Regions from separate parts of the Arthrobacter sp. MMS24-S77 genome, predicted to be linked through region 1. Evidence: predicted binding sites of a transcription regulator. Region 1 holds the regulator's gene; the other holds the start of a gene.
What was found. Region 1 encodes HrcA, which represses chaperone genes, less so after heat shock. Its sites were predicted from a motif close to TTNGCACTCGNNNNNNNCGAGTGCNAA; they were not measured.
Positions count from the first base shown of each region.

Region 2: ACX5I4_RS15525 (FmdB family zinc ribbon protein) is a predicted target of HrcA. The motif match lies at 5,163-5,189, and genes of this name have one in related genera.

Region 1 is NZ_JBTZRN010000001.1:2,463,010-2,470,132, forward strand. It holds gene hemW (radical SAM family heme chaperone HemW) at 1-1,195, shown strand, start outside; gene ACX5I4_RS11240 (DUF4870 domain-containing protein) at 1,250-1,663, opposite strand; gene ACX5I4_RS11245 (DUF3097 domain-containing protein) at 1,755-2,612, opposite strand; gene hrcA (heat-inducible transcriptional repressor HrcA) at 2,828-3,841, shown strand; gene dnaJ (molecular chaperone DnaJ) at 3,902-5,032, shown strand; gene ACX5I4_RS11260 (16S rRNA (uracil(1498)-N(3))-methyltransferase) at 5,035-5,811, shown strand; gene ACX5I4_RS11265 (GerMN domain-containing protein) at 5,876-6,763, opposite strand.
Region 2 is NZ_JBTZRN010000001.1:3,394,056-3,401,178, reverse strand. It holds gene ACX5I4_RS15540 (AAA family ATPase) at 1-3,664, shown strand, start outside; gene ACX5I4_RS15535 (hypothetical protein) at 3,674-3,913, shown strand; gene ACX5I4_RS15530 (RcpC/CpaB family pilus assembly protein) at 3,952-4,563, opposite strand; gene ACX5I4_RS15525 (FmdB family zinc ribbon protein) at 4,836-5,099, opposite strand; gene ACX5I4_RS15520 (5-formyltetrahydrofolate cyclo-ligase) at 5,268-5,873, opposite strand; gene galU (UTP--glucose-1-phosphate uridylyltransferase GalU) at 5,993-6,898, shown strand; gene ACX5I4_RS15510 (GNAT family N-acetyltransferase) at 6,953-7,123, shown strand, end outside.

The DNA.
Region 1 (7,123 bases):
TGCGGATGGCGTCCTGCCGCCGCAGGTGCTTGACGGTGTCGAGTCGCGCAAGTTTGGACTGTACGTCCACATACCGTTCTGCGCCGTGCGCTGCGGATACTGCGACTTCAACACCTATACCGCCACCGAGCTTGGGGGCGGCGCGTCCCAGGACGCCTACGCGTCCACGGCAATTTCGGAAGTGGAATTCGCCGTCAAGGCCATGGGCGCCTCCGGGCTCCCGCATCGGCCCCTGAGCACGGTGTTCTTCGGCGGCGGCACACCGACTCTGCTGCCTGCTGAAGATCTGGCACGCATCCTGACGGCCGCCGTCGGGCACTGGGGTCTGGAAACCGGAGCCGAAGTCACCACTGAAGCCAACCCGGACTCGGTGACCCCCGAGTCGCTCCAGTTGCTGGCCGACGCCGGCTTCACGCGGGTCTCCTTCGGCATGCAGTCAGCGGTCCCGCACGTCCTCAAGGTTCTGGACCGCACCCACACGCCGAGCCGGGTCCCGTTGGTAGTCCAATGGGCGCGCGACGCCGGCCTTGCCGTGAGCCTCGACCTGATCTACGGCACTCCAGGCGAGTCGATGGCCGATTGGCAGACTTCCTTGGAGACAGCCCTGTCCTACGAGCCGGACCACATCAGCGCCTACGCGCTGATCGTGGAAGAAGGCACCAAGCTGGCTGCCCAGATCCGGCGCGGAGAAGTCCCGGGAATCGACGACGACGATCACGCCACCAAATACGAACTCGCCGATCAACTGATCAGCGCGGCCGGTCTGGACTGGTACGAGGTCAGCAACTGGTCCCGCACGCCTGGCCAGGCGTGCAAACACAACCTTGCCTACTGGCGGGGAGACGACTGGTGGGGCATCGGACCCGGTGCGCATTCCCACATGGGCGGCGTCCGCTGGTGGAACGTCAAACACCCCACCGCCTATGCCAGCAGGCTCGGTAGCGGGGTGTCGCCGGCCGCTGGGCGAGAAACCCTCGACGCCGGAACCCGGGAAGTGGAACGCATCATGCTGGAGGCGCGCCTCGGCACCGGGCTGCAGGTCGATGCCCTCGACAAGGTGGGCCGCCACGCCGTCGCGGGCCTCATCGCGGACGGCCTGGTTGAGCCTGCGGCGGCGTTCCAAGGACGGCTGGTATTGACGCTCAAGGGGCGGCTACTGGCTGACGCCGTGGTGCGCCGCATCCTCCCGGAGTAGCCTGCTGGCGCAAGCACTAGCTGGCCCGAACACCAGCGCGCCGGGGAGCAGCGGCTACTTGATCCAGCGCAGGTTGAAGCGGTAGCGGTGCGGCTGCCCGTGGTTGACACGGATGCCGGCCGAGACCGAGAAGCAGGTCACAGCGACCCAAATTGCCGTGGCCAGAACCGCGAACAGGTTTCCAACCACCGGGAGCAAGACCAGGATGTTGGCGAGCACTGCGGCAATCGTTGGAGGCAACGTGAAGTTCAGCGCCTCTTTGGATTCCTGTGCCGTGAACGGGCCACGTTCGCGGAAAATCAGGTAGATCAGGAGCGAGGGCACACACCCAAGGATGCCGCCAAAATGCGCCAGGGTGGCCCACTGCCTGTCTTCGGAGGCCGTCAAGGGCAGCGCATTGGCAGGAACGCCGTGGTACTGGGACTGGCCCGGGGCGCCGTCCCGTTCGTCAGGAGCGTTGTCTGCCACAGTTTCTTCCTTCGAGTGTCTATCGGTGCAGTGTTGCTGTCCCAGAATACTTGCTCGGCCGGCATCAGGGGACCAACCACCGGACCAGGAGTCAGGGTACGGTCAGGAAGTCGATCACTTCCTCCACCCGTCCCAGCAAGGAGGCCTCCAAATCCGCGTAGCTGCGGACGGCGCCGAGAAGCTTCTGCCAGCCCAGCCCTACGTCCTCTGCTGTCTCGTGCGGCCAGCCGAAGGACTTCAGGATGCCGGTCTTCCAATCAGTCCCGCGGGCGATAGTGGGCCATTGCTCGATCCCCAGGACCTTGGGGCGGATGGCCTGCCAGACGTCCACATAGGGGTGGCCCACGATCAGGACGTTTCCTGCCGCGCCGGGCAGTGTCATGGCGTCGGCAGCAATCCGCGACTCTTTCGAATCCGGCACCAGGTGATCTACCAGGACTCCGAGCCTGCGGCCCGGGCCGGGAGAGAACTCGGCAATCGCCGCCTTGAGATCGTCAACGCCATGCAGGGGTTCGACGACGATTCCCTCCACCCGGAGGTCATCTCCCCAGACCTTCTCCACGAGTTCGGCGTCGTGTTTGCCTTCCACCCAGATCCGACTTGCCTTGGCGACTTGCGCGCGCTGGCCGGCAACCCGGACGGATCCCGAAGCGGTCCTGCCTGTTTGCCCGGCAACCGCTCCGGCCGCCACACGTGGCGCCGGCGGAAGAAGTTTCACCGGTTGTCCGTCGAGAAGGAATCCAAAGCCGAGCCGGAACGACTTGTTCTTTCCCCGGCGGTCTTCCAGCACCACAATGTGCATGCCGCCAGACTTTTCCACCCTGGTCACGGCCCCGACCCAACCGGACTGCACGTCTTCGATAACCATCCCGCGCTCAACGGGGACCTCGGGCAGCTGCCGCTTGGCAGGCGAGGAAAGGTCTTGCGGGCCCCAATTGTCGTAAGACACGGTCTTCACACCACTTTGCGCTAAGGGATCAATGACAGTCACGGACATTCCGCCGGACCGCGCGGGAATCATGTTCGCCGCGAGCGGTACCAATGCTAACAACGTGGTGGCTCATACTAGACTTGTTAGCACTTGGGCATGTTGAGTGCTAATTGTTGAAAATCAGGTCGCTGAGTAGTAACTGTTCAGCACTGGCTGTTGAATGGAGGTGGGCAGTGAGCGAACCACGCAAGCTTGAAGTGTTGCGCGCCATCGTGGAGGACTACGTTCACTCCCGCGAGCCCGTCGGATCCAAGGCCTTGGTAGAACGGCACCATTTGGGAGTGTCGAGCGCCACCATCCGCAACGACATGGCCCTCCTGGAAGAAGAAGGACTCATTGCCGCACCGCACACCAGTGCCGGCCGCATCCCCACGGACAAGGGCTACCGCCTGTTCGTCGATCGTATTTCCCAGGTCAAACCGCTTTCGGCCGCCGAGCGCCGGGCCATCCACTCGTTGCTTGAGGGACCCGACGACGTCGAGGACATCCTTGAGCGCACCGTTCGGCTCCTGTCCCAACTGACCAATCAGGTCGCCGTCGTGCAGTACCCGCACCTGAGCCGCGCCCGCGTACGGCACATTGAGTTCGTGCTTCTGGCTCCGCGCCAGGTCTTGGTGGTACTTATCGCCGATACGGGCAAAGTGGAGCAGGGCGTGGTACACGCAGCGGCGGATGCCACGGACGACGAGCTTATGGCCTTGCGTACGCGTTTCCTTGGAAGCATTGCCGGCTCGCAGCTTGACCTCATGCCGCAGGTCCTGCCGTCAGTAGTTGCCCTGTGCCCGCCGGCGCTCCGAGGCCTTGCCAGTGTCCTCGCCCACGGTTTGGAAAGGCTGGCTGACCGAAGCCGGGACGAACGCATAGTCATGGCAGGCACAGCCAACCTGGCCCGGTCCAACGTGGATTTCCCGCTCAGCATCGGACCGGTCCTCGAAGCCCTCGAAGAACAGGTGGTCATGTTGCGCCTGCTCTCGGACATGGCCGAAGACCCCCGCGGAGTCACCGTGAGCATTGGCCGCGAGAACCCCTACGACGGTCTCTCCGAAGCATCGGTGGTCGCCACCGGCTATGGTCCGGGAAGCAGCGCCAAGATCGGCATTCTTGGTCCTACCCGGATGGACTATCCCAACACCATGGCGGCCGTCCGCGCCGTCGCACGCTACCTTTCCCGCATTCTGGGCGGCTGACAGCCGCGGCCGGAAACCGTCTCGCAAGAAACGCAGTACAACAAGGAAGAGATACCGACTTTGAGCAGCCACTATGACGTTCTGGGCGTCTCACCGGAAGCAACCGGCGAGGAGATCAAGAAGGCCTACCGAAAGCTCGCCCGTAAGCTGCACCCCGATGTGAATCCCGGGGAAGGCGCCGCCGAGGAATTCAAAGCCGTGACCCACGCCTACGAGGTCCTCTCCGACCCCCAGAAGCGCCGCGTGTATGACGCCACGGGCAACGAGAACGGCACCGACAACGGCTTCGGTGGAGGCTACGCGGGCCAGGGGTTCGCGTTCCAGGACATCTTCGACACCTTCTTCGGCGGAGGTGGCGGCGGCATGCAGGGACCGGCATCACGTATGCGCCGAGGCCAGGACGCCCTGATCAGTGTCCGCATCGATTTGCGCGAGGCCGTCTTCGGCGTCAACAAGAAGCTTGAAGTGGATACCGCGGTCGTCTGTCCCACATGCGAAGGCTCATGCTGCCGGGCAGGCACCCACCCGGAGCGCTGCGACATTTGCGGCGGCTCGGGTCAGGTTCAGCGCGCAGTCCGCTCGATCCTCGGCCAAGTCATGACTTCCGCACCGTGTGGTTCATGTGAAGGTTTCGGATCGATCATCAAAGATCCCTGCAATGAGTGCAGCGGCCAGGGCCGCATCCGCAGCCGCCGTTCGCTCACCGTCAAAGTGCCGGGTGGAGTGGCTACCGGAACGCGGATCCAGCTGTCGTCCCAAGGCGAAGCAGGTCCCGCGGGCGGCCCTTCCGGTGATCTCTACGTGGAGATCCGCGTCAACACTGATTCCACCTACATACGTGAGGGCGATGATCTTCACGCAACCCTGAGCGTCCCCATGACCGCCGCGGCATTGGGTACCGAGCTGCAGCTGGATACCTTCGATGGTCCCCAGGAGATTGATGTCAAGGCCGGCACGCAATCCGGCGAAGTCATCACTTTGCGTGGACTCGGCGTCACCCATCTCCGCGGTTACGGCCGGGGAGACCTCAAGGTACACCTGCACGTCGAGACGCCCGGGAAGATCGACGCGGCGCAGGAAGAGTTGCTGCGCCAGCTTGCCAAATTGCGCGGCGAACAGTTCACCGAGGGCAAGCTCGTAGCGAGCGGCGGTATGTTCGCGAAGCTGCGGGACAAGCTCGGTAACCTGTAGCGGTGAGCAACCCCGTATTTTTCACGCCCGCCGGGACGCTTGACGGGCTCGGGCCGGGTGACACGTTCGTGCTCGACGGCGCCGAGGCAAGGCATGCTGTCACCGTCAAGCGCCTGGAAATCGGCGAAGCGGTCGACATTGCCGACGGCGCCGGAAAGCGGCTTACGGGTACAGTGACCGAGTCCGGGAAGGGAACCCTGACAGTCCTTGCCTCCGCTGTCGAGGAGGAGCACCAGCCTATTGTGCGGCTCGTTCTAGTCCAGGCCCTCGCCAAGGGGGACCGCGATGAGCTCGCCGTCGAGACGGCAACGGAACTCGGGATCGACGCCGTGGTGCCCTGGCAGGCGGAACGTTCCATTGTCCGTTGGAAGGGGGAGCGGGCAGCCAAAGCCCACGCGAAGTGGCAATCCGTGGCCACTGCAGCGGCCAAACAGGCGCGGCGCGCGTGGATTCCGGAGGTGCGTGCCGCCGTCGACGGCTCGGGCTTGGCGGCGGCTGTTGCCGCGGCTGATCTGGCGATCATCCTGCACGAGGATGCAAAGCGCCCGCTGCGGGATGTTCTGGAGAAGTGGCACGATCAGCTTTCTGGCCATGACTCCGGAGCGGGGCGCGAGGTCCTGCTCATCGTGGGTCCGGAGGGCGGCATTTCGCCGCGCGAAGTGACCAAACTGAGCGACGTCGGCGCTGTCACCGCTCTCTTGGGGCACCACGTACTACGCTCATCGACCGCGGGCCCGGCCGCCGTCGTGCTGGCCAGCGACATTCTGGGGCGCTGGTAGGAAATCGCCGGGGCGCTGCCCACGTCGCCTAGCCCGTCGCAGGGCTAGCGGTCCACGTACCTGGTCAGCGGACGTTGAAAGAACGGGTGTCCGTGGAGACGTCGGCGTCGCCGGGACCCACCATGGAAACGCGCAGCTCGTAGCGGCCGTCTCCGAGGCCCACAGTGAAGTTGAAGGCGCCACCTTGCCCCGGTACGGCCGAAGCGGTGGCCTGGCCGGCCAGGTACGATGTCTTCTCGCCGCTTGAGTTCTCGCGGAGGATCTGCCAATGCAGTTTCTTCGAGGGGTCCGTGCTACGCCCATTGAACTTGACCGGACCAGCAGGGAGGGTCAGATCCTCCTGCGGGTCAATGATCCAAACGGGTGCCACCATAGTTGCGTCCCGGACCATCGGATCACCTAGCTTGACCTGGCCGAACGCCATGTAATCCGTGTGCCCGTCGACCAGGATGGTCACCTTGATCAGCTGTCCGGAGTCGATCAACCCTGAGCTAGCCGCAGCAGCGGTAGCGGTGTAGACGAGTTGCTGGACCGCCCGCTGCGCCATTCCGGCGTCGAGGTTGGAATTGAACGCGTCGCGGGAAACGTCGACCGTGACTACGTTCTTCCCGGAAATCGAGGTCGCAAGGTCGCTCGGATTTTGCCATGGCGTGAAGAAATCGTGATCCAACGGCTTCTGGGACATCATGATCCGCAGGGCAGTGGTGATGGGGTTCTCGTTGCCCGGGTTGTCACGAAATTCGCGGTACAGGAAGATATCCGTGTCGCTACGACCGATCCAGTACACCGGAATCTTGTTTGACGCCTGGGTTGTCTCAAGCGGCGCATTGGTGGCGGGTGCCGCCTGCAGGGCGGCGGACGGAGTGGGGACCGGCGTCGTTGATCCCTGTTCCGAACGGTCAGCAACGCAACCTGAAAGAATAAAGGCAGCCGACAGCGCGGACACAAGCATGGCGGAACGTCTCCGGATGCGTGTGTCCTCTGGAATGCCGGCTGGCCTGGTAATAGTGGATTCCTGCTCGTATCGGCCGCTGTCGTGCGGGGAGTCATACGCCCGAAGACCGGGTGCAGGGCATTTTGCCCATGAATCAGCTTGTCATAGTCCCTGCGGCGCTTGCTGGCGTTTCCACCCTCCGACGGCAACTGCAATGCGATTGATACGAGGTCGATACGGAGTTGATACCAAAGCGGCGGAAATCGGGCGCGTGCGGCTCTCCCGCGCATGGTCTGGAACCACCCTCCAGACTGGCTGGCGTAGGATTGGAAGCAATCCGAGGCCCGCGATCCTGCGCCCATCCAGCGAACGGAAATC
Region 2 (7,123 bases), 930 kb from region 1:
GGATCGCCAGCAATATCTTGTTGCCGCCCGTGCGGCCAGGAACCTTCGTTCGAAGATCTTCGAGCTGGGAAACGACCGGGGGATCGACGCCGGCTACTTGTCCTGCGGAACAGTCGTGTGGACATCGGCTGTCGGAGGAAAGCCCCAGCGTGTCTCTGCCCCCGTCATGTTGGCAGCCATTTCGCTCACGGCTCGGCCCGGCGAGGATGACTACGAGCTGCAACTCACGGAACAAGCGGGGATCAACCCAGCCTTGGTCCGGCATTTGAAGACCGTCCATGGAATTGTCTTCGACGTCAATGCCGTGAGCCGCATGGCCTACAACACCGCGCGACTTGATCCCCAGCCGGTCCTTGACCGCCTTGCCACTCTGGTGCAGCCGATCCCTGGTGCCGAGGTGACCCCCAATCTCCTCATAACAACCTTGGCGGATTTGTCCGGGAACTTGGACGACCCCTGGATCAACGAGAGCAGCAGAGTCGTTGCATCCTTGTTGGAAGCCGCCAATGGCGGGGACGTCGAACCTGAGCCCATTAAGTCCGGGCGGTTCCCGAACCTTGACGAGCGCGACCCTGCCGAGGAGTCGCTGCTCCTGGATGCCGATGCTGACCAGCAGTACGTCGTGGATGCCGTCCGGGCAGGCGATTCGCTGGTGGTCACCACCCCGCCGGGAAGCGGTCAGACGCAAACGGCCATCAATGCCATCGGTGCACTTGTCAACGAGGGCAAATCGGTGCTTGTGGTGGGCGACCGGCGAGCGAGCCTCAACGGCCTCGCCAGTAACTTCGAAGCCCTTGGCCTTGAGTCGATGCTGTTCAGGCCGGGCAACGGTGCCACGGCCCAGCAGCTCAAGGGCCAGTTGGTCAGCGCGATCATCCGCAACGAGAAGTCGCTGGAACCCCAACTTGCGAATCTTCACAAGACCCTGACCGAGCACCGCCATGCCCTCATGGACCATGTCGCGTCTTTGCACAACGTTCGCCAGCGATGGGGATGCTCGCCCTATCAGGCAATGCAGTCGCTCGCGGAGCTGACCTCGATCCAGCCAGCCCCCGCGACGACAGTGCGGTTGAAGCGCAGCGTATTGGACAACATCAAAGACCGCGCCGAGCTGGCTGGAAGGCTGCGCCGCGCTGCCGAACTTGGCAGCTTCAGCAGGGCGTCGACGTCGAGCCCTTGGTACGGTGCGCGCTTGGTCACGCGCAAGGAGACGGAGGAAGCCCAACAACTGGCCAGCACCGCCGCCGAGCGCCTTCCCAAGCTGCAGGAGCGGATGAACCAAGTTGCGGAGCACTCCGAAATCCGGCTTGGAGCGAACTTCGCCGAATGGGGCTCCCAACTTGAGCTGTTGATGGCGGTACGGGAAAGCCTGGACAAATTCACTCCGGATATCTTTGACCGGCCGGTCCACGATCTGATTTCGGCTACTGCCACCTCCGCCTGGCGTCGTGAGCGGGGCCTCGAGATGCCGTCGATGCAGCGCTCCCGCTTGCGTCGCGTGGCCAAAGAATACGTCCGGCCCGGTGTCCACATCGCGGATCTGCACAGTTCCCTGGCGCTTGTTCAGGAACAGCGGGCGCTTTGGGCCGAGTATGCCACCACCCAGCGCCATCCCGCTGTGCCATCGGGACTCGCGGACTTGGGCGCCACATACCGCGAACTGGACCGCGATCTCCGCCGTCTGGGCGATTGCCTCAAACACACGGCCGACGGCGGCGACCTGCACGCGACCCGCTATGAAGCCCTCATGGAGCGTCTTGAGCGTCTTGTCGCGGATACGGGAACTCTGGAGACTCTGCCGGAGCGTACGCTTTTGGTCGAGAACATGCGCGAGCACGGACTCGGCGAGCTTCTTTCGGATTTGGCGCAGCGCGAAGTCCCTGCCGAATCCGTTGGCGCCGAACTTGAGCTTGCCTGGTGGCAGTCTGCCCTGGAAGCCATGATCAGCGGTGACGACTACCTTGCCATGTCCGACGGCGATTCCCTCCGTCGTCTCGAGGCCGAGTACCGCCTGGCCGATCACGCGCACATTGCCAGCGGCGCAGCCCGGCTGCGGTGGAAGCTCGCCGAAATGTGGCGGGCCGGTATTGCGGAACATCCCCGCCAGGCAGAGCTCCTGCGGAATCTGATCAAGGACGGCCGCGTTACCCTCTCGGCGCTCAGCGCCCAGGCGCCGGCTTTGGTTTCCCGGCTGGTGCCCGTGTGGTCGATCAGCCCATACCTGCTGACCGGGCTTTTGCCTGCCGAGCAGAAGTTCGACGCAGTGGTGATTCTCGATGCCGAGAGCACGTCTTTGCAGGCGGTGCTGCCGGCAATCGCCCGGGCCGAACAAGTCATTGCCTTCGGTGATGCGAAGATCGCCAACGCCCGCACATTCAGTGTGGCCGTGGAGCCTCCCATGGCAGGCGTCGCGAGCCAGGACACGGTTGACAGCGCCTTCAGTGCGTTGGCCCGCGTCTTGCCGACCTGGCAGCTGAACTGGGTGTATCGCGCCGTTGATGAAGATCTGGTGCTGCAACTGAGCAAGAATTACTACGATGGCGGCCTGCGTCGACTGCCGGATGGCCAATCCGTAACCGGGCTGGACCGTTCGGTCGTGGTTGAGTACATTCCGGACGGCACTGGCCTGCCCGGTGCGGATCACGAAGGTGTGGAATCGGTTGCGGCCGAAGTGAACCGTGTGGTGGATCTGGTTTTCGAACACGCCAGTCTTCGGCCCCGTACCTCGCTCGCCGTTGTGACGGCAAGCCTGCGCCATGCTGCAAGGATCGGCGAAGCCATCAGGCTCCAGCTGCCCAACTATCCTCTGTTGTCCGGTTTCTTCAACGCGGGTGCGGAGTCCTTCCGGGTGGTGGATTTGGAGCGTGCCCAAGGATTGGTCCGCGACCACATCATCTTCTCCCTGGGCTTCGGGCGCACGCCGCATGGCCGGGCGCTGCACAGTTTCGGTCCCCTCTCGATCGAAGGCGGCCGCAATAAGTTTGCTTTGGCGATGACCCGCTCGCGCAGATCCTTGCACGTCCTGAGTTGCTTCCGTCCGGAGGACCTGGATCTGGACAGACTGGCTCATGGGGCGGTCGATTTCCATGAACTCCTTGACCGCGAACTCTCGGGCAATTCGGATTTGGGGACACCGGCAACCAGGGCCGCGGCCAGCGAGCAGGCGCTCGGTGAAGATCCGTTGGTGGCGGATCTGGGCGAGCGGCTCCGTGCTCGTGGAGCCCGGGTGTGGCACCACTATGACGGAGCACTGGACATCGCCGCGGCGGCCGATCCCGTGCACACCATCGGCCGTGATGACACCGAGATGCCGACGCCCGTGGCCATTGAGTCGGATGGCACGGAACGATACCGCCGCATGAGCGTCCGGGAGCGCAGCAGGCTCCGGCCTCAACTCCTGGAGCGCCTCGGCTGGCGTTACATGTCTTTGTGGACCATCGAAGTTTTCACGGACCCTTCGTCCTGTGCGGATCGCATCGGTTCCTATCTTGGACTCGAAAAGCCGGTTGGGCCCTCCTATGGCGCCGTCGAGCATGGATTCCTGGACATGGATGTTGAACAATTGGAACCGGGCAGCCAGGCGGAACCGGGCAGCCAGGCGGAACCGGCTCCGGCCAAACTTGGCGGTACGCAAGGGCCCGGCCCGGGGCCAGCTATCCACTAAGGAAGCGCAATGCCCGAGAGAAAAAGCATAAAGGCCAAACACCCCGCGGACGCTCATGCGGTGGGGGCTGGCACGGAGCTGGACAAGCAGGAGAAAACAGAATTGAAGCCCGCACCTGAGCCGAAGCCGGCAGGAGAAGGCATTCTGCCCAAGAAAGCCTCGGAGGATGATCCACGCCGCTGGGGTGACGAGCCCGGTTACGATCATGACGCCTGGCTGAAGGAGCAAAGGCCTCCACACTGGGGCTGACATTCCACGATAATCCTTGAGTATCCGAGCGGGGTATCTCATTGCCGGTTGCCCGCAGGATTGACTAAGACGAAGAACAATTTTCCCCGAGTGGAAGCTCCTGCCAGGATTTCGGCCTGTTGCGGATTTGCGGCGACAACCACGAGGCCGTCGGACTCGTTCGTACCTAGCCACTGGTTGGCCTTGACTCCTTGTGCGGACGTCCACAAAACCGGGACGGATGCAGCCAGGAGTTCGGATTTCTTGCCGGGCCCCTCAAGTCCATCAGCCGCCGTGAGCACGACGTTGACCAACTGGCCCGGCGAAACAAGTTGGATTGAAGCGGGATCGGCCATGCGCAGTGGAACGGCTGCCGCTGCGGGCGCGGCGCCGGTCAGCAGGCCTGGACCCAGGAATTGGGCGTCGGTGGGGACCTGCCCTTTCTGAAGAGGCGAGGCAAGCTGCTTTCCCCGGTATCCAATGCCAGCGGTGAGTGCTCCGGCGGGAGCTCCGCCCGGAAGAACTTCGAGAGGCTTGAGGTCGGAATCTGCCAAGGTGGACCCGGCCGGAAGATCCCTGGCCGCGGCGAGAACCATCACCCGTTGTTCAGAAGCAGGAGTTAGCTGGTGCACCGTGATCCCGGAGGCCACACACAGCAGGAGTGCCACCACGAGGCGGCGGTTGCGGTTCAGCCAGTTGCCGAACCTGTGGTGGCTGGAATGTCCCGGGGAGCGCCAGGGCGGCGGGCAGAGCTTAGGGGCAGCGCCGGAGCACTGCGAGGGCGGGCTCTGGCGACGGGCGCGAGGCGGCTATTGCCTGGAATCGAAGAAGAGCCCGTTGAATGGGGCCCTTGGGTTACAAACGGGGTGGGTGGCATGCTGCCACGCTAACCGGGCTACTAGTCCGGTGACAGGGCCTTAATGAGCTATGTGGAAAAGCGGAATCAGCTGGCCGCAGTTGCCGGAACTGACGCTGGGGCCGGGGATGCGGCCGGCGCGGCAGGAGCAGCCGAAACGGTGCTTCCCTTGGAGTCCCGGGAGTCCGTACGGTAGAAGCCAGAACCCTTGAAGACGACGCCCACGCTGTTGAATTTCTTGCGCAAGGATCCTTGGCATTCGGGGCAGTCAGACAGGGAGCTGTCTGTGAAGGCCTGAACAATGTCAAAGGCGTGGCCGCAGTCTTTGCAGGCATAGGCATATGTGGGCACTGGTGGATCCTCCTCCGGGACGAACTACAGGTCCCGTGCCGCCATGGCGGATTGTTCCATCCATTAGCAGTCCCAGGGCCTGAGTGCCAATTCTATCATCCGACGTCGGGGTCGCCGCCAGAGAATGCCGCCAGAGAATGTGGTGGAGGGAACAAACGCAAGCCCTGATCAGTCGCCCCGCGAAAGTCTGACGATGCGGCGGGGAGTGAGTGCCTCAGCCACAGGCTTATCGAACGGTTCCGCGGGGATGGTTCCTGCAGGCAGGACCTCGTCGTCATATACGACGGCGACAGTCGGGGGGCGCTGCCCGTCTTCGTCTAGTTTGTCGAGGAGCCGGTCGTAGTATCCGCCGCCCTGGCCAATGCGGTTGCCTCCCTCGTCGACGGCAGTAGCCGGAAGGAAGATTCCGGTCGCGTCCCTGACGACGTCGCTGTCGAATCGTTCGCCTACCGGCTCATCAATGGGGGCATACCTTGAGCGAACAAAGGCCGTCTCCGGCGTCCAAAACACCCAGCTTAGGCGCCGTTCCGGTTCACAGACCGGAAGAAGAATCCTGTGCCCGGCCGCATGCAGTGCCTCAAGCAAGGGCATTGTTGGCGGTTCGGCAGCCACCCCCACATAGGCGGCAAAAGTCGCCGGTTTCCCGTGGGCAACAGCATCCGCCCATGAGAGGCCGCGGTGGGCAATCCCGGTTCCGGCGTCAGCACGCTGTTGCCCTGTCAGGGCGAGCCTGCGGTTGCGGTTCTCCCGACGGATCTCGTCTTTCAAAGTCACTTTTGCTCCAGTTCTTGCGTCTGTCCGGCGCCTGGGATCCGTAAGGAACGGCGAGCTCCCTTCCATCCAACAGCGTCCCTTTTTGCCTATTGTCCAGTTCCTTCCGTTAGATTAGTCCGGTGACTTCCAATAACTGCGCTGTCCGCAAGGCCGTTATCCCTGTTGCCGGGCTCGGCACAAGGTTTCTACCTGCGACAAAAGCCATGCCCAAGGAGATGCTCCCGGTAGTCGACAAGCCGGCCATCCAATATGTTGTCGAAGAAGCCGTGAGCGTGGGCCTCAATGACGTCCTCATGATCACGGGCCGTAACAAGCGTGCCTTGGAGGACCACTTCGACCGTGTGCCGGCCTTGGAAGCGACCCTGGAGGCCAAGGGAGACACCACCAAGCTGGATTCCGTGCAGGCCACTAGCAACCTCGGTGACATTCATTACGTTCGCCAGGGCGACCCCAAAGGTCTGGGGCATGCGGTGTTGCGTGCCAAGCAGCACGTTGGGTACGAACCTTTCGCAGTCCTCCTCGGTGATGACCTCATTGATGCGCGGGACACTCTCCTGAGCGACATGATCGAGGTCCAGCACAAGACCGGTGGATCCGTGGTAGCCCTCATTGAGGTCGAGCCGTCCCAGATCAGCGCCTATGGCTGCGCGGACATCGAGGACATCGGTGAAGATGGCTATGTCCGCATCAAGCAACTTGTGGAAAAGCCTTCTGTCGATGAAGCTTCGTCCAACTTGGCCGTGATTGGCCGCTATGTGCTTCACCCCTCGGTATTCGACGTTCTCGAGCGGACCGAGCCTGGCCGTGGAGGAGAGATCCAACTGACGGATGCCCTTCAGGTTCTGGCTGCCGGGGAGGGCGAAGGCAGCGGTGTCTACGGAGTTGTCTTCCGCGGCCGTCGGTACGATACCGGAGATAAGCTCAGCTACCTCAAGGCGTGCGTCCAGCTTGCGTGCGACAGCGAAGACCTCGGGCCTGGCCTGCGTGAGTGGCTGCCCGGCTTTGCCGCCGGTCTCAGCAAGTAGCTCCTCGTGTGGGGATCGGCCATTTGGCCGGTGACGCTTGAATGTGGCGACCTCATGTTGCGTCCCATTCGCTACCGGGACAAGAAAGAATGGACCGAAGTCCGCTCGCGCAATAGTGATTGGCTGGCTCCCTGGGAGGCTTCCAACCCGGCACCAGGTGGCCGCCTGCCAAATTATCGGCAGATGGTCGCTTCCCTCAAGCTTCAGGCGCGGCAGGCTAGCGCC